DNA from 3 places in the Psychrosphaera ytuae genome. Region 1 is predicted to be linked to each of the others. Evidence: predicted binding sites of a transcription regulator. Region 1 holds the regulator's gene; each other region holds the start of a gene.
What was found. Region 1 encodes sigma-54, which starts transcription at its own class of promoters, with help from an activator protein. Its sites were predicted from a motif close to GTTGGCACGNNNNTNGNNT; they were not measured.

Region 1 (6,023 bases):
CTTTAAAAAGAACACTATGTTTTTCAAAGGTAATGTTCAGATCAACCAAGGTTCGATGAAAATCAAAGCGGATGAGCTATATGTCATCACAAAAGACGGTGCCGCCGAAAAATTGATCGCAAAAGGCAGTCCAGCTACCTTTTCACAGAGCAGTTCAGAAGGCGATGAACTAGAAGCGAACGCGACAGAAGTCATCTATTTGGTCAACGAGCGAATTCTTGAATTGAGAGGCTCTGCAAAGTATCGTCAAGGCGGTTCTGTGGTTGATAGTGCAAACGGTAACATTACATTCGATTTAGAAAACAAACGCGTTAAAGCAGTTGGTGGCACCGAGAACAATGGTCGTGTTACAACAACCATCAAAATCAAGCCAAAAACAAATAACGAAAAAGATTCAGGTAACGATTAATGACAAAGTTAGTCGCTCAACATTTAGCGAAGTCATATAAAAGTCGACAGGTCGTCAAAGACGTTAGCTTGTCAGTAGAAGCCGGCCAGGTCGTAGGCTTATTAGGCCCCAATGGTGCTGGCAAAACGACAACTTTTTACATGATTGTTGGCCTTGTACCAAATGATAAAGGTTTGATTCAGCTCGACGACATAGACTTGAGTCACGAACCTATGCACGTTCGAGCTCGAAAAGGAATCGGCTACCTGCCGCAAGAGTCTTCTATCTTCAGAAAATTAACGGTTTCACAAAACATCATGTCAGTTTTGCAAATGCGTAAAGACATTGACGCAAACCAGCAAGCTGATTTACTGGATGATTTAATCGCCGAATTTCATATTGACCACATTCGAGATAGCCAGGGTATGGCGCTATCCGGTGGTGAGCGACGTCGAGTCGAAATTGCCCGAGCACTTGCAGCAGACCCTAAAATTATCTTGCTTGATGAACCATTTGCTGGTGTTGATCCTATCTCAGTGATCGATATCAAAAAAATTATTCAACAACTCACGGCAAAGGGCATTGGCGTGTTAATTACAGATCATAATGTCCGTGAAACACTTGATGTCTGTGAAAAAGCCTATATCGTTAGTCATGGGGAGCTAATTGCCGAAGGCACCCCAGCGGAAGTTTTAGAAAGTGAGATCGTTAAGCAAGTTTATCTTGGTGACCAGTTCAAACTTTGATAATTTATAAAGAGATAATCTTAATTAAGTCAGTAAGTTCCGGATAAGATGAGACCTACACTCCAACTCAAAATGGGTCAGCAGTTAACAATGACCCCGCAATTGCAACAAGCGATTAGACTGTTGCAACTGTCGTCTTTGGAATTGCAACAAGAAATCCAAGAAGCCTTGGATAGCAATCCTTTATTGGAGTCCGATGACTTTGATAACTACGATGGCCAAGAAGCCTCGGAAGTTACTCAAATCGACACTCATCAAGAAAGCCAAGAAAACGGCGCGAGTAACGATGACGAAATCGAATGGACCAAGGACGAGATAAGCACTAACGAAGCACTGCAAGATCAAACCATGGGAGATGAGCTTCCTACAGACTCTACATGGGATGATTACATGAGCGCAGCCCCTGCTAGTTCTGGGCCGGCTTATGAAGGTGAAGACACTGTCTATCAAGGTGAGACTACAACCAACATCCAAGATCATTTACGTTGGCAGCTTAATCTATCCCCTTTTTCTGAACATGATCTGGCAATTGCCACGGCTATCATTGATGCCATAGACGAAAAAGGCTTTTTAACTGTTTCAACTGAAGACATTGTAGAGGCAGTTGATATTGAAGACGTTGAAATAGAAGAAGTTGAAGCCGTCTTAAAACGCGTCCAAAACTTCGACCCTATCGGTGTCGCATGCCGAGGATTGCAAGAGTGTATGGTTGTGCAGTTACGTCAATACAGCGACGACACACCTTGGAAAAAAGAGGCCATTGACCTCATTCAAGAACACATAGATTTATTGGGTAACCGTGATTACCGCACGATTATCCGCAAAACCAAACTCAAAGAACACGAGCTCAAAGAAACACTAGAGCTGATTCAAACCCTCAACCCTAACCCTGCAAGCATAGTGATTAAAGACGAAATTGATTACGTCATCCCTGATGTGAGCGTGGTTAAGAAAAAAGGTCGTTGGATAGTTGAGCTAAATCCGAATTCTATGCCTAAAATTAAAGTGAACGAACAATACGCTTCACTGTCTAAAACGGCAAAGAACAATTCTGACGCGCAGTTTGTTCGTTCTCACTTACAAGAAGCTAAGTGGTTTATTAAGAGTTTGGAAAGTAGAAACGACACATTGTTAAAAGTATCAAATTGTATTGTGCAACAGCAGCAAGCCTTTTTCGAATATGGGCCGGAAGCGATGAAGCCGATGGTATTGAATGATGTAGCGGAAATGGTCGATATGCATGAGTCAACAATCTCACGTGTGACGACTCAAAAGTACATGCACACACCAAGAGGAATATTTGAACTCAAATACTTCTTCTCAAGTCACGTCAGTACTGAAAATGGCGGTGAATGTTCATCTACCGCTATCCGCGCCTTAATCAAAAAGCTAGTTGCTGCAGAAAACCAAGCTAAACCGCTAAGTGACAGTAAGATTGCTGATATCCTGGCCGAACAGGGCATCCAAGTAGCCAGGAGAACTATCGCAAAATACCGGGAATCGTTAAACATTCCCCCTTCAAACCAAAGAAAACGATTGGTGTAGTTTCACCAATCAAATCAAAAGAAGGAAGAGCATATGCAAATTAACCTAACTTGTCGTCACGTCGAGCCTACTGAGTCATTAAAAGACTATGTAGATACGAAATTTGCAAAATTAGAACGTCATTTCGATCATATTAACAACGTCCATGTGATTTTAGACGTCGAAAAACTGATACAACGCGCAGAAGCGACTATGCATGTTAATGGTGGTGAACTTTTTGCCACATCTGAACATAGTGATATGTACGCAGCCATTGATTCTTTAATTGATAAACTTGACCGTCAGGTCAAAAAACACAAAGAAAAATTAACTCGGCACTAAAGGTTAATTTTAAGTAATACTAGAGGCGCTAAGGACGGCGCCTTTTAACTCATCTTTTGAGACGAAAATCAAAAGACCCAAGCAGTAAAAATGCCATGAAATTAAAAGTACTTCTGCAGCCTGAATGCACCAAAGTGTTATCAGACTGCCAAAGCAAAAAGAAAATCCTAGAACATATTGCAGAGATTGCTAGTAGCCAGTTACCGGATTTGAACTGCTCTGAAGTGTTAGCGAGTTTGATGAACCGTGAAAAACTAGGAAGCACAGGAATTGGCAACGGGGTTGCTATTCCACACGGCAAAATCAAACCAGAGGGCAACAAGGTCGTTGCGGTTCTTCTTGTAAGCCACCCTGCAGTTGATTACGACGCAATTGATAATCGCCCTGTCGATGTTTTTTGTGCCTTAATCGTGCCAGAAGACCAATGTGAAACGCATTTACAAACGCTTGCGAATATTGCCGAAATCTTTGACAACAAAGAGATTTTACGTAAGATTCGAGGAGCGAAAACGGATAACGATCTCTACAACATAATTGAAGCCGCATAATATGCATATTTTTATCGTAAGTGGCCGTTCTGGCTCAGGGAAGACAGTCGTACTTAGGGTTTTGGAAGACCTTGGGTATTATTGCGTTGATAATTTACCAGTAAATCTATTACCTGCGCTATCTCACTCGCTCGCAACCAATTATCCTCAGGTTGCGGTCAGCATTGATGTGCGCAACTTACCCAGCTCAGAACAAGAGTTACTCGATAACTTAGACTTTTTACCAAAGGGCGTTAAAACGACCGTTCTGTACATTGATGCAAAAGACGATGTATTGATCCGTCGCTACAGCGAAACACGTCGCTTGCACCCTTTGTCCAAAGGTGAAAATTCTCTACCAGATGCAATTATAGAAGAACGTAAGTTGCTCGATGCACTTGCCTCTCGAGCGGACTTGTACATAGACACTTCAGATTTAAATGTTCATCAGCTGACCGAAATGATCCGAGAAAAGATCATGGGTAAATCTGATAAAGACTTAGTGATCACCTTTGAATCATTTGGTTTTAAATACGGTGTTCCAAACGATATCGACTTTGTTTTTGATGCGCGCTTTTTGCCTAACCCACACTGGGAACCAGACCTACGAGCTCTAACCGGTCTTGATTTACCTGTTAAAGACTTCTTTGCTGCCCAACCCTTAGTGAATAAGTTTGTATTTCAAATCAATAACTTTATGTCCACTTGGTTACCTCACCTAGAGCGAAACAACCGTTCGTACTTAACCATTGCTATTGGCTGTACTGGAGGCAAACACCGTTCAGTTTATATTGCAGAAACCTTGGCAGAGCAGTTCCGTTCTCGTGGAAAAAATGTTAAAACTCGCCATCGAGAAATGAGTAAGTACCTACAAGAGCTATAATAAGAGCTCTGTACTCTGATAAACAACAATAAAAATATGACTCTATCAAGAACGGTAACCATTCAAAATAAATTGGGACTGCACGCCCGTGCAGCTACCAAGCTTGCACAATTGTCTCAACAGTTCGATGCTGATGTCGAAATCCACCAAGGTGAAAAAAAGGCAAACGCTGATTCTGTGATGGCTTTATTAATGTTGGCAAGTAACCAAGGCAAACAAGTCAAAGTAGCAGCTTCTGGTCAACAAGCAGAAGAAGCGCTTGATGCTATTTGCCAGTTGATTTCGAACAAATTCGACGAATCTGAATAGCCGTTAAGTCCTACCAAAAAACAATCAGTTACTATCAAAAAAACTGCTTATGCGTTAGACTAGTCTGTAACTTTTGATGTAGCCCTTGCCGATCTCATGTCGGCAACTCGATAAAGAAGTCACTATGTCTGAGCTGTTAGAACAAGAATATACAATTCCTATTGATGAATTTAATGCCGCGATTAGTGACGGCATGTTTGTTCGCGTTCGAAATATGCTCGATGGTATGGCAGCAAATGATATTGCCATGCTACTCCACGCCTCGACACCAAAAACCCGTGCTATTGTTTGGCAGCTGATCGACAGCAGTATTCAGGGTGAAGTTTTAGAAGATCTATCCGAGGAAGTTCGTAACTCTATTTTACGAACTATGACACCTGAAAGCGTAGCAGAAGCAGCCGTAAATCTCGATGACGATGACTTTTCTGAAGTACTGAGAAGTATGCCTGACAAGGTGTACCGCAAAGTACTGAAGAGCATGGATAAACAAGACCAAGCTCGTGCAGAACGCGTGATGTCCTACGAAGAGGACACTGCGGCGGCTCTAATGAACACCGATACCATTACGGTTCGCCCTGATGTCACTGTCGATGTCATTTTGCGTTATCTAAGACTAAAAGAGTCGTTACCAGAGGCCACTGATTACCTCTACGTCGTCGACAAACAAGACCATTTTATTGGTGAAGTATCATTAGCGGCGTTGGTAACCTCTAGTCCAACCAAACTTATCTCGGAAGTCATGGAAACCGACTTTGAAGTTATTCCTGCATCGATGCACGAATCTGAAGTCGCCAGCCTGTTTGAACGATACGATTGGCTTACTGCACCAGTTATTGATGAGGAAGGTGTTTTACTCGGGCGTATAACCATCGATGACGTGGTTGATATCATTCGTGAAGACGCAGAACACTCGATGATGAGTATGGCTGGTCTTGACGATGAAGCCGATACCTTCGCGCCCGTTATTGACAGTACTCGCAAACGTTCCTTGTGGTTAGGTGTTAACTTATTTACCGCTTTACTCGCAGCTTTTGTGTCGTCTTTGTTCGAGTCAACTTTAGATGAGTTGGCATTTTTAGCCGTTTTGAACACCATAGTACCGAGTATGGGTGGTGTCGCTGGTAGTCAAACTCTCACCCTGGTTATACGTGGTATGGCCGTTGGTCACGTAAACGAGGCCAACTCTCGTTGGCTGTTGGGTAAAGAGCTAGCGATCGGCTTTTTAAATGGTCTTATATGGGCTGTGTTAATCGCTGGTGTGGTCGCCCTTTGGAAACAAGACTTAATGCTTGGCGGCGTGCTTG
Region 2 (6,023 bases), 250 kb from region 1:
CAAACGGTGCGTTGTCGATTAGGGATGTGAATTTAGTGACTAAATCCGGTTGGAGAAGAAATTTGAGCTCGATTTCCATTCATTTTTTAGGTGTTAGGATTATGAGATTTTAGGTTACCGCACTCGGCTCAGAAATCAATGTTAATTGGGTATTTTTGGGGGTTGTCGTTTGCCTAATCCTCTTAACTTGAGCTCAGAGAATGGGCTAAGCAAGAGTGGCCCTTCTCCTAACTCCTGCATAGAGAATGGGCTAAGCATGAGTAGTTGGCTTTCCTCGGCCGCGCAAGTACATCCCTGTAATGCTTACGGCCACGCATCCATGCGTGGACTTCCTCGAAAAGCAACCACTCATACTCATCCCTAATATTCAGCGTTGTCGGCGCGAAACACGCTGTAAGTTCAGAGAATGGGCTAAGCATGAGTAGTTGGCTTTCCTCGGCCGCGCAAGTACATCCCTGTAATGCTTACGGCCACGCATCCATGCGTGGACTACCTCGAAAAGCAACTACTCATACTCATCCCTTAAACTCAGAATCGTCGATATGGCCAGTGCTTATTTCAAATAGGAACTTCTGCAGTGCCAGCTACAGGCGGTTAACACCAAAGTGTGAATTGCAGATCCTGAGTTGGGTACCTTAACCCTTGATAGCCCAAACAGGATGTTTGGCCGTAAGCGTCACAGGGATGTGCTTGAAGAGGTCAAGGGTTAAGGTACCCAGGTTAGGAGCTCGCAACTGCACATAAGCCACCCAATGGTCAGCCCATTCTCTGAACTTACAGCGTGTTTCGCGCCGACGACGCTGAATGTTAGGGATGAGTATTGGGTGAGCGTTTACGAGGCGTTGCCGCACAGGGATGTGCGGCTGGGAGCATTACACGGACGTACTTGCGCGGCCGAGATAAAGGCCACCCAATGGTCAGCCCATTCTCTGAACTTACAGCGTGTTTCGCGCCGACGACGCTGAATGTAAAGGATGAGTATTGGGTGAGCGTTTACGAGGCGTTGCCGCACAGGGATGTGCGGCTGGGAGCATTACACGGACGTACTTGCGCGGCCGAGATAAAGGCCACCCAATGGTCAGCCCATTCTCAGACTCTGTAAATGTAGAGCTAAGACGCTTTCGCGATACCTAAACCACCAAGCTGCGCTTTAACCTGGCCAGCTGAAAGTGCGCCAACTGGACGACGAGGAATATTGCCCTTAATGATCGGCTCAGGCGGATAAGCACGTTCTTTCTTGCCGATTTTATACAAAATGCCATTGCGAATTTCTTCAACCTTGTAACCCGCTTTTACTTTAATACGAATATGTGGAATACCTGCGGCTTCTAAGGCACCAGTAACAAACCAATCTTGTTTTGATTTGTGCCCGCCCTCAGCTTGATTAACTAGATCTACTGCGGCAATGATTCGGTATGTTGCAGGGTCACACAAAACATAATCGATTACCTTGTTAGAAGCTTTGATCATCGCTGAGCGTTTAGCACGGCCTTTGATACTGTCTTTGGTTTCTATAATGTCTTGCAAACGCACTCGGTTAACAATGCGATAGTCGTTGCCGACGGCTCTATCGAGCAGTGCTAAAAAGCCGCGTTCGACGTTGGTGAACAGCTGACTTTTCTTTTTGAAAGGATAAGGGTTGCTCGTGTCAATAAAATGACTCGCAACCAAGGCAATGGTAACAACTAGACCTACCAACAATACTAATACCCATTCCATATTTGTCTCCAAGACTGTGTTATCTAATGTTTCTAACTTGTGCACCGGTTTACGGTTTTGAATTAAAAACCAAAGTCGCTGTCAAAAACTTATCTTTGGTCTTTTATTACAGGAAGTGTGTAGCAGGGAGTGTGCCAATCTATTTTTTAAAGAGGTAAAAAGTTCAATAGCCCGGGAATATTTATTGATTTTGTCGTAGCGCTTTATCGCCTAGCGTTGGAACGACCAATTTAAGATTAGCCATTGTTTAGGTCGTCCATTATAATTTCAATCAATTTCAATTTGATACCAAACATCACACGCTAACGTTTGGTTGTATTAATACAGAGACTCATTATGACGATTGCTATCATCGGTGCGATGGAACAAGAAGTTGCCATTTTAAAAGACAACATTGAAAACTTAGAGACGACAAAAATTGCCAACTACGAATACTATTCTGGCAAATTGAAAGGAACCGATGTTGTTTTGGTTCAATCGGGTATTGGTAAAGTAGCTTCGACGGTGGCGACCACTTTATTAATCAACAATTTTAACCCTGACTATGTCATTAATACTGGTTCAGCCGGTGGTTTTGATCCGGACCTTAAAGTGGGTGATATTGCGGTAGGTGATGAATTGGTTCACCACGATGTTGATGTTACGGCGTTTAATTATGAATTTGGCCAAGTGCCAAATATGCCAGCCCGTTTTAAAGCAGACGAAAAACTAGTTGAAGCTGTCACAGATTTAATCAGTGATATGACGGACATCACCTGTAAAGTGGGTCTTATTGCAACGGGCGATAGTTTTATGTGTGACCCTCAGCGTATTGAAGCAACTCGTCAGCAATTCCCAGACATGTTAGCAGTAGAGATGGAAGGTGCTGCTATTGCTCAAGCTTGTTACCAAATGAATACGCCATTTTTAGTTATTCGCTCTTTGTCTGACATTGCGGGTCAAGAGTCACCAATGAGCTTTGATCAATATCTTGAAGTTGCTTCGAAGAACTCATCGGCATTGCTGATGAAGCTTCTTGAGAAGCTCGCGGCATAAGTCGTGGATTTGTCGCAAGCGCCGCTGTTAGCCGCTGCGGCTGTTGTCATTTTGATCGAGTGGGTAATGCCCTTACCTACTCGATATTCCCCTCTCGCTTTGTGTCGCGTCATCGCCGATGCACTCGCTACTAAGGTTAATAAAAGCGACTCTACTGATCACCAGCGGACTATTGCCGGCTTTCTAGCTCTGTTGACCTATATTGTTCTGATAGGCACCTTGGTTTGGGCGTTACTCTTTGTTATGCCTTATGATCTCGTCACCGAATCTGTATTACTTTATTTAAGTATGGGCTTTCATGCTGTTTCTAATCAAAGTAAGGACATTGAAGACGCCTTATCCGGCCAGCAAAAAAGTATGGCCAGATCACTGCTCGCAGAGCTTTCGAGTATTGACGTTTCAAAGCTATCACCACTGGGCATTATAAAAAACACATTAGAAGTCAATATCATGGCCTGGCTGAGTTACTGGTTAATGCCGGTTGTATTGTTTTTGTTAGTCGGTGGACTAGCTAGCTTTGTTTATGCCATTGTCATCACTGCGGTTAATGCTTGGCCTGTGTTAAACCCTAAATATAATGCGTTCGGGGCGTTACCTCACAAGTTCAAAACCTGGTTTGAACTGCCATTTACCCTTATCTTATTGCCTTTGTTTTCAGTGTTTAAATCAAGCCCAGGCTGGTTAAAGGTCAGTCTTGCTAACAGAGCACATTGGCCGCATCAGCAGTCCTTTACCGAGTTGTTGTGGCTCAGTTTAGTAGCGGCAGGGTGTAAGATTGAAATGGCAGGCCCGGTTATGTTCGATGGTGAAAAAGTCGCTAGAATTCGACTAAAAGCAGGTGCAGCACCCGATCAAACAGCGATAAGCGCACTGCGACATTGGCAGCACCGATTTGTGATTTTTAGCGTATGCTTATTAAGTCTATTTTGGTTGTTAGCAAACGTGATACCTAAATAAAACAGTTAATTATAAAAACCGGAGAGTACAAAATGACTAAATCAACACATCATTTAGGCGGGGTTTTGGTGGTGTTTTTTGCTTTGCTACTAAGTGTGTTTAGTAGTACGAGTGTAGCGGGCAACTCAGTTAAAAAAACAGAAGCTGAAGTCGCCAAGATCAGTCCAGAAGAGTTACTTGCTAATCGTGGAGACTACTTCGTATTAGATGTCAGAACATTGGGTGAGTTTGCCATAGGTCACATCGAAGGCGCTGCTAACATTTCTCATCGTGACATTGCAGACCAAATCGACAAGTTAAAAGGTATCAGTAAGCCAATCGTTGTACACTGTAGAAGTGGTAAACGCGCCGCTGAAGCAGAAGCCACTTTATTACAAAATGGCATCACTAATTTGCGTCACCTTGAGGGTGACATGATCGGCTGGAAGGAAAAAGAGTTGCCTTTAGTAAGAGGTACGAGCCAGCCAGAAGGCTTCTAAATTGTTAATAAACCAGACTATGGCAACTCCACAGTCTGGTTTTTTATATGAGACGACGTCTTTATTAACGAAATACTCTGGGTAATGACGGGTTGCTCGTCGGCACCGAGTAGTTCCTGTTCTGTTCCACTCTCTGGAAAAGTCTGCAAAGGAGTATCTGCGTCAAGTCGCCCATCGTACTCCGCGTAAAGCCTAGCGAGCACGTCATTAAACTGTGACGTAACTATGACTTTGTCACCCTCAGCTAATAATCGATATACCATTTCTATATCTTCATTACGCATCCTGACACAACCGTGAGTTGTTTTACTGCCAATGGAATTTGGATTTGAAGTCCCGTGTAAAAACAATGAATTTCCAAAGTGCAATGCATGATTACCCATAATGCCGCGCCAGCAACGCTGACCTTTGGCAATTTTATCGGCGAACTCCCCTTCCATTTTTTTAGGGATACACCAACGAATCCCATCGGTATCAAACAGCTTAAATTCGATATCGAATTCACCCTCTGGGGTGTAATAACATTTACCGCCTTGTGATGCAGGTAAACAGCGGTCATAGCCCAGAGCCACAGGTGAGGTCATAAGTGCCTGGATTCCGGTTTCAGATTGCTCAAACAGGGTCATACTAAATACATTTTTATCTATGACCACAAACCGTCTTGTGTCTTCTGTTCGACTTATTAATTTAGGCTGACTTCGATCTTGCATCCGTACAGGTTTATTTAACCAAACCGGTGAGTCTAATTTTTGCCACGAGCCGTCGGGGAATGTCCCTGTTACTTTAACTCGTTGGTCATTTTCATAAGCACTGGTGAAGGTAACACCTACAGACCAAGTGGTGATTAAATTACCAGCCTCATCAAATACATCAGCCGACTCTAATAGTTTATAAGCTCTAGCGGTAGGGGTATTTTCGGGAAGAGACTTGTAATACACAGTGGCGGGGGCTTTTACGGACTCTGTCGTCCTAACCTGAATATCACTGTCAGCTTTGACGTACCACATAGGAAAAATAGATTGCCATTCACCTTCTGGAAAATGACCTGACACTCTGATCCAGGCTGTGTCTTCTTTGTTGGATGTAAATAGCGTATGGCTTGGCCACGTCGCTATTATTTCACCATTGGGTGCATCGTAAACATCGACATCGCCTGTAGTGACATAAGTTTTTGCGGCCTGAGCAGAGGCTGAGAATATTGTGGCTAGTAACAGTATCAAGCAATTAATCGATATTACACGCTTGATAAAATCTGAGTCTGTTTTGTTTATCATCCCTAATCTTCTTTTTACCTTGTTACAACTATTTTGCGACAACTCAAACGCCATGACATGTTTACCTTTTACTGCCTGATGGTTCACCTGTGTCGTTGCAAATTCAACATACTACTTTTGGCTAAACTCACGTCCCGTGGTCAGCCAATTTTTAGAACCACCGGTCAAAGACCATACTGCACTGTAGCCCATTTTTTGAATATTGTCTGCCGCTAATACCGACCTAAAACCACCACTGCAATACAGCACTAACGGCACTGATTTATCAAAAATAGTCTTTTCGATGTCCCGCTCAATAACCCCTTTACTTATATGAATCGCTTTGGCTATTGCACCATCTGCAAACTCACTCTGCTCTCTGACATCTATCAATACAAACGATTTGTTTTGAGTAATCCAAGATTCCAAAGTATCGGCATCAATTTCAGACACACGTGTCTTTGCTTCGTTAACTATGTCCAAAAAACCAGGTGCATGTTGCATGTCTTGCCCTTACACTAATATCAAACAATTAAATTATGAGTTAATGATGTTTAAACACAAAAAAACGACTTTTTTA
Region 3 (6,023 bases), 590 kb from region 1:
CGTAATCACGTGTTCATCAGTAAACGCAACTGGGTAGCTTTGGATCAATGCGTCCGCCAATTCTTTAAGTTGCGGCCAGGCCGATAGGGCTTGTTTTAAGTCTTGTTGGGTAACTGGGTATTTTTCAAAACTAGTGAACTTGAGCTTTAATGGCGTATTTCGAGTTTGATTAACTTGATTGAGAAGTTGCCAAGCGACTAAAAAGTTTAAGCCAGTACCAAAGCCTGTTTCGCCAATATGAAACTGGTCTGAGATCACTGGCCAACGGTCCTGAAGCTGGTTATGTTTGATAAATACATACTCAGTTTCTGCAATACCGTCGTGTTTAGAAAAATAAATGTCGTCGAAGGCAGATGAAATCGGTGTACCGTTTTCATCAAAATTTAATTTAGCGTGCTCAATCAATGTGAGTAGCTCCAAATGTCGTCTAATGTTCTAATTTTACGGGTAATAGCATTAAAAAGTAACATCAAGCGTCACGAAAGATTCATTATACTGTACTCGGCTAACACTTGTTCGCTGAAATTAGACCAGTTAAGCTTGAAAAGTACGTAGAATACTGGCAAAAATTTATTCATAACTTCAATTATTGGGATATTTATGAGAAGAGCGGTTATTACTGGTTTAGGTATCGTATCGAGTATCGGTAACGATAAAAATGAAGTATTAGCAAGCCTGAAGGCGGGCAAGTCTGGGATCAGTGCATCTGAGCAGTTTAAAGAGTACAACTTGCGCTCTCAAGTTTGGGGCAACATTGACATTGATATTTCTGAGCATATTGACCGCAAAGCAATTCGCTTTATGGGTGAAGCGTCTGCTTATGCATACATAGCGATGAAAGAAGCGATTGCCGATGCGGGTTTAACAGATGAGCAGGTTTCAAACCCAAGAACAGGTCTTCTTGCTGGTTCAGGAGGCGCTTCTTCTAAAAACCAAATTATTGCTTGTGACACCTTGAGAGAAAAGGGCGTAAAACGCGTAGGTCCATACCAGGTTCCACGTACTATGAGCAGTACTTGCTCTGCAACACTGGCGACACCATTCAAAATCAAAGGGGTTAACTACTCAATCAGTAGTGCTTGTGCAACCTCAGCTCACTGTATAGGCCACGCTTTAGAACAAATCCAACTTGGTAAACAAGATATCGTTTTTGCTGGTGGTGGTGAAGAAGTTGATTGGACTCTAGCAGGTATGTTTGATGCGATGGGCGCGTTATCGACTAAATACAATGAAACACCTGAATTGGCTTCTCGTACCTATGACGCTGATCGTGATGGATTTGTTATTTCTGGCGGTGGCGGTATGGTCGTTGTCGAAGAATACGAACATGCAAAGGCTCGTGGTGCAAAGATTTATGCAGAAATCGTCGGTTACGGTGCGACATCAGATGGTTTTGACATGGTAGCACCATCAGGTGAAGGTGCTGAGCGCTGCATGAAGATGGCTTTAGAAACTGTTGAAGGACAAATTGACTATCTCAACACTCATGGTACGAGTACACCAGTTGGTGACGTCAAAGAGCTAGGCGCTATTCAAAACGTATTTGCAGGTCAATCTCCAATGATTTCTGCGACTAAGGCAATGACAGGTCATGCACTTGGAGCGGCTGGTGTTCACGAAGCAATTTATAGCTTATTGATGATGGAGAATAACTTTGTTGCACCATCTATCAACATCCAAAATTTAGATGAGCAAGCAGAAGGTTTAAACATTGTTAAAGAGTTTAAACCAGCAGACATCAATTTAGCTATGTCGAACAGCTTTGGTTTTGGTGGCACTAATGCAACATTAGTGTTCAAAAAACTGTAACAGCCCTTTAAACTAAAATTAGATAAAAGCTATTCCATATAGTTATTGACTATATTTAATTTTAGGATGTTTATAGGCCCCGTTTAGCGTTAAACTAAACGGGGTTTTTTATTGCCTTAACTCCAGTAACAACAGAGTGTTAACGCTAAACTCTTGGTCAGCAATTGCTTTCCAATCAATTCAGTGTATGTGACAAGCCAAATGAAAATATTGATAGATGAAAATATTCCGTACGCCGAATCGTTTTTTTGCGATTTAGGTGAAGTCGAACGTTTTGCCGGGAGAGGATTAAATCCAGCTCAGTTAGTCGATGTTGATGTTTTGTTGGTTCGCTCAATAACTAAGGTTAATGCTGAACTTCTCACTCAAGCAAATCGTCTCAAGTTTGTCGGTACGGCAACAATAGGCGAAGATCACATAGACAAACAATTATTGGCCCAAAAGGGTATCTACTTTACTTCTGCTCCTGGTTGTAATGCCAATTCTGTGGCTGAGTTTGTCATCAACGTAATGCTGGTATTAGCAGAAACCCACCAATTGAGCTTGAGTGACAAAGTCGTGTCTATCATCGGTGTTGGCAATATCGGAAGTCGTCTTAAGGCAAAGCTAGATGTTTTGAATATAGAACTGCGACTTTGTGATCCGTATAAGTCAGGCCCCGAATTTACATCTTTGGAAAAGGCATTAAAAGAAGGCGATATCATTAGCTTTCATACGCCACTCACAAAAGAGGGCGAACATCCTACTTTTCATTTATTAAATGAACACAATTTAGCCTTGTTAAAAGACGATGTGTGCCTAATAAACGCAAGTAGAGGAGAAGTTATCGATAATAAGGCACTTTTGGCCCATATTGAGCAACGAAAGACTTCTAATCGTCCTGCAATTAAGTTAGCGTTAGACGTATGGGAAGGTGAGCCAGAGCCCATGGTAGAGCTGATACCTCATAGTACACTTTGTAGTGCCCATATTGCCGGATACAGTCTAGAAGGAAAAGCCAAAGGCACTGAAATTTTGTATCGCCACGTGTGTGAACAATTTGGGTTCGAAGCCAGTCATCAACTTCAACATTTTTTACCTGAAGCGGATATAACCGAAGTGAGTTTGAGAAGCTCTGGTGGTAATGGCGGTAGTGCTGGTAACTCAGAGCAATTGGCTGAACAGAGTATTAGACTGGAGCCACAAGCATTACTAAAAACACTCATCCACCTTGTGTTTGATGTTAGAAGGGATGATGCGCTTTTCCATCGTCACTTGGCAAACCAAGGTTTTGACTGGATCAGAAAAAATTATCCAGTTAGACGTGAATGGTCATCGCTGACCGTAAAAAGCGATAATCCGAACCTATCGGAAAAATTAACCCAGCTCGGTTTTAACACCGAGTCAATTGTTTAACGATCTTTACCAGAGAAATTAGTAGAACATCATGTCAGAACAAAAAATCAATGTTGCGGTGCTTGGCGCAACTGGTCTTGTAGGCCAAAACATCATAGAAATTTTAGAAGAGAGAAACTTTCCGGTTGGGCAGTTATTTCCTCTAGCTAGTAAACGTTCGGCGGGCACCACGATTTCTTTTAAAGGCAAAGAGATTGAAGTCATTGACGTTGATACGTTTGATTGGACTCAGGTTCAAATTGGTTTGTTTAGCGCAGGCTCAGCGGTTTCTGAGAAATATGCGCCTATCGCAGCTGATGAAGGTGTGGTAGTTATCGACAATACATCGTTCTATCGATACGAACCAGAAATTCCACTCGTTATTCCAGAGGTGAACCCTGGCGCGCTAGTGGATTTTAGAAATCGCAACATTATCGCCAACCCAAATTGTTCAACCATTCAGATGTTGGTAGCGTTAAAGCCGATTCATGACGCTTACGGTATAGATCGAATTAACGTTTCAACTTATCAATCAGTCAGTGGTGCAGGTAAAGAGGCAATCGACGAATTAGTTGCTCAAACTGCGCAGTTAATGAATGGCCGACCTGTAGAAACAGAAAACTTCCCAGTTCAAATGGCGTTTAACGTAATTCCTCAAATTGATGTATTCCAAGACAATGGTTACACCAAAGAAGAAATGAAAATGGTGTGGGAAACGCACAAAATAATGGGTGATGAGAGTATTCGAGTAAATCCAACTGCGGTACGCGTGCCTGTATTCTATGGCCATGCAGAGGCAATTCACCTTGAATTGCGTCAGCCTGTCAGCGCCGAAGACATTAAAAATATTTTAGCTGATGCTCCTGGTGTTACTATGTTAGCTGAGGACAAGGACTATCCTACTCAAGTTACCCACGCTAGCGGCAACGACCAAACTTATGTTGGTCGTATTCGAGAAGATATTTCTCATCCAAATGGCATTAATTTGTGGGTTGTTGCAGACAATGTACGCAAGGGTGCCGCGACAAATAGCGTGCAAATTGCAGAGCTACTTGTTCGAGATTACCTGTAAGCCCTGATGCGTTAAAAATAACAGCCTCGCTTTTTGCGGGGCTTTTTTTTGTTTGGCTATAATTAACTGGCATAAAGTTGACACAATTAACTGGTACAAGCTTTGCTTTACTTTTTTAAAGTGGTTAAATGACAGTACAAAAATAAATATTGAGTCTAATGAAATCAGCACTTTAGGCCGATAGAGTATTTGTTATCACCAAAACAGACTTTGCCGCGCGGCATTTTTTTGCGAATTTGGAATTTATCGATGCGTTCAAGCTTTAAATTATTTGCCTTGTTTTTTCTTTTGCTGTCATTCTCGACCGCTCATATTGCTATTGCCGACAATAAACTAAAAGGCCCCAAAGGGGTCGACTATGGTGAACTTGGCGAAACTTACGGCCCTATTACCAGCCGCGATACCATGTGGAAACTCGGTAACAAGTTTCGCCATCGAAATAATGTTTCAGTCTACCAAGTCATGGTTGCCACGCTGAAAAAGAACCCAAACGCGTTTGATTTTGACAACTTAAATGGTTTGCGCAATGGCGTGATCCTAAAAATCCCTAGCCATAAAGAAGTTATGGCAATCGACCCAATTTACGCGAAAGAACGCGCCGACGCCGATGATGAGCTATGGGCCAAACGCCTGCGGGGTGAACTTGATGTTGCTGAGATTGATTCAACCTTAGCGCCGATTGAAGCGGCTAAAGTCATTGATGTCGATACCGCCAAAAAAGAAATTTCAGAAAAAATCCAGCAGGTAGAGAAAAAGCAACTCGAAGCTTTTGAAACGATTCAAGAGCAGCTGGACAGCGCGAAAGAAGTTAACCAGTCATTAAAATCAGAAAACGAATTATTACAAGAAAAGTTATCAGCCCTGACTGAAAAGTTATCAAACGTCGAGCAAGCTCTTGGTAATGAAAGTCAATTACGCGGTGAGACTCAACAAATTCTATCTAAGGTTGAGGAGTTGTTAGCTCAGCAACAAGCTGAACTACAAGCTAAACAAGCAGCGGCAGAACAAAAATCTGCATTAGACGAAATTGGTGAATTTTTTAGTTCAACTCTAGGCATGGTGTTGATTTCATCATTGTTGACGATTGGCGCATTAGTTGGTCTAGCTGTTTTCTTGAAGAATAAAAACAAGGAAGAACCTAACCCGCTGACTGATCCATCAATGGCACCACAAAAGCCATTGTCGACCGATTCGTTTGCAGCGATGGACCAGCCGTTAGAAGCAGCTCCTGATTTAGGTATTGATGATCCACTTGATGTCGATGATAGTCTTGATGCTCTAGACCCATTTGACGATGAACTTGGCAGTTTAGATGACTCTTTAGATGATGAGTTAGACGCCTTAGATATGGGTGACGACTTATTGGATGACGACGTTCAGCTTGATGTAGATGATAGCCTCGACGATGAGTTGTTATCAGACGACACTGCCTTTGATGACAGCTTAGACGATCAGTTACTCGATGACAGCAGCGAAGTTGAAGAAATTGATCTGGCCGATGACGACGATGGCCAAATTGTTAGTGCAGAAGACATTGACGCGTTACTCGACGGCGACGATAGTGATCTTGATGAACCATTAGACGACCCGCTTGATGATGTGGGTGATGACTTGTCAGAAGAGATAGAGCTAGAGGTTGAAGATGAGGCGGACGGTGAAGATGACGTTGACGCCCTATTAGATGAAGTAGCGAGCGATGTCGCATCAGATGATGTTGATGACGTATTGAATGAGTTCACTCCTCCATCGGATGACGTGGAGCAGCTTG

Region 2: a site for sigma-54 is predicted at 1,840-1,858, ahead of J1N51_RS12935 (DUF2726 domain-containing protein). Genes of this name have one in related genera too.
Region 3: a site for sigma-54 is predicted at 4,345-4,363, ahead of J1N51_RS14325 (FimV/HubP family polar landmark protein). Genes of this name have one in related genera too.

What each region holds. Positions count from the first base shown of each region.
Region 1 covers NZ_CP072110.1:2,670,366-2,676,388, reverse strand. Annotated here, with positions in the region: gene lptA (lipopolysaccharide transport periplasmic protein LptA) at 1-409, shown strand, start outside; gene lptB (LPS export ABC transporter ATP-binding protein) at 409-1,134, shown strand; gene J1N51_RS11890 (RNA polymerase factor sigma-54) at 1,183-2,679, shown strand; gene hpf (ribosome hibernation promoting factor) at 2,713-3,000, shown strand; gene ptsN (PTS IIA-like nitrogen regulatory protein PtsN) at 3,096-3,548, shown strand; gene rapZ (RNase adapter RapZ) at 3,550-4,410, shown strand; gene J1N51_RS11870 (HPr family phosphocarrier protein) at 4,447-4,719, shown strand; gene mgtE (magnesium transporter) at 4,844-6,023, shown strand, end outside.
Region 2 covers NZ_CP072110.1:2,921,978-2,928,000, reverse strand. Annotated here, with positions in the region: gene J1N51_RS12940 (CYTH domain-containing protein) at 1-79, opposite strand, end outside; gene J1N51_RS12935 (DUF2726 domain-containing protein) at 1,111-1,719, opposite strand; gene mtnN (5'-methylthioadenosine/S-adenosylhomocysteine nucleosidase) at 2,056-2,754, shown strand; gene J1N51_RS12925 (cobalamin biosynthesis protein) at 2,758-3,711, shown strand; gene J1N51_RS12920 (rhodanese-like domain-containing protein) at 3,744-4,190, shown strand; gene J1N51_RS12915 (L,D-transpeptidase family protein) at 4,208-5,464, opposite strand; gene J1N51_RS12910 (rhodanese-like domain-containing protein) at 5,576-5,947, opposite strand; gene J1N51_RS12905 (thioredoxin family protein) at 5,946-6,023, shown strand, end outside.
Region 3 covers NZ_CP072110.1:3,255,423-3,261,445, forward strand. Annotated here, with positions in the region: gene mnmD (tRNA (5-methylaminomethyl-2-thiouridine)(34)-methyltransferase MnmD) at 1-420, opposite strand, end outside; gene fabB (beta-ketoacyl-ACP synthase I) at 601-1,809, shown strand; gene J1N51_RS14315 (4-phosphoerythronate dehydrogenase) at 2,011-3,204, shown strand; gene J1N51_RS14320 (aspartate-semialdehyde dehydrogenase) at 3,236-4,255, shown strand; gene J1N51_RS14325 (FimV/HubP family polar landmark protein) at 4,505-6,023, shown strand, end outside.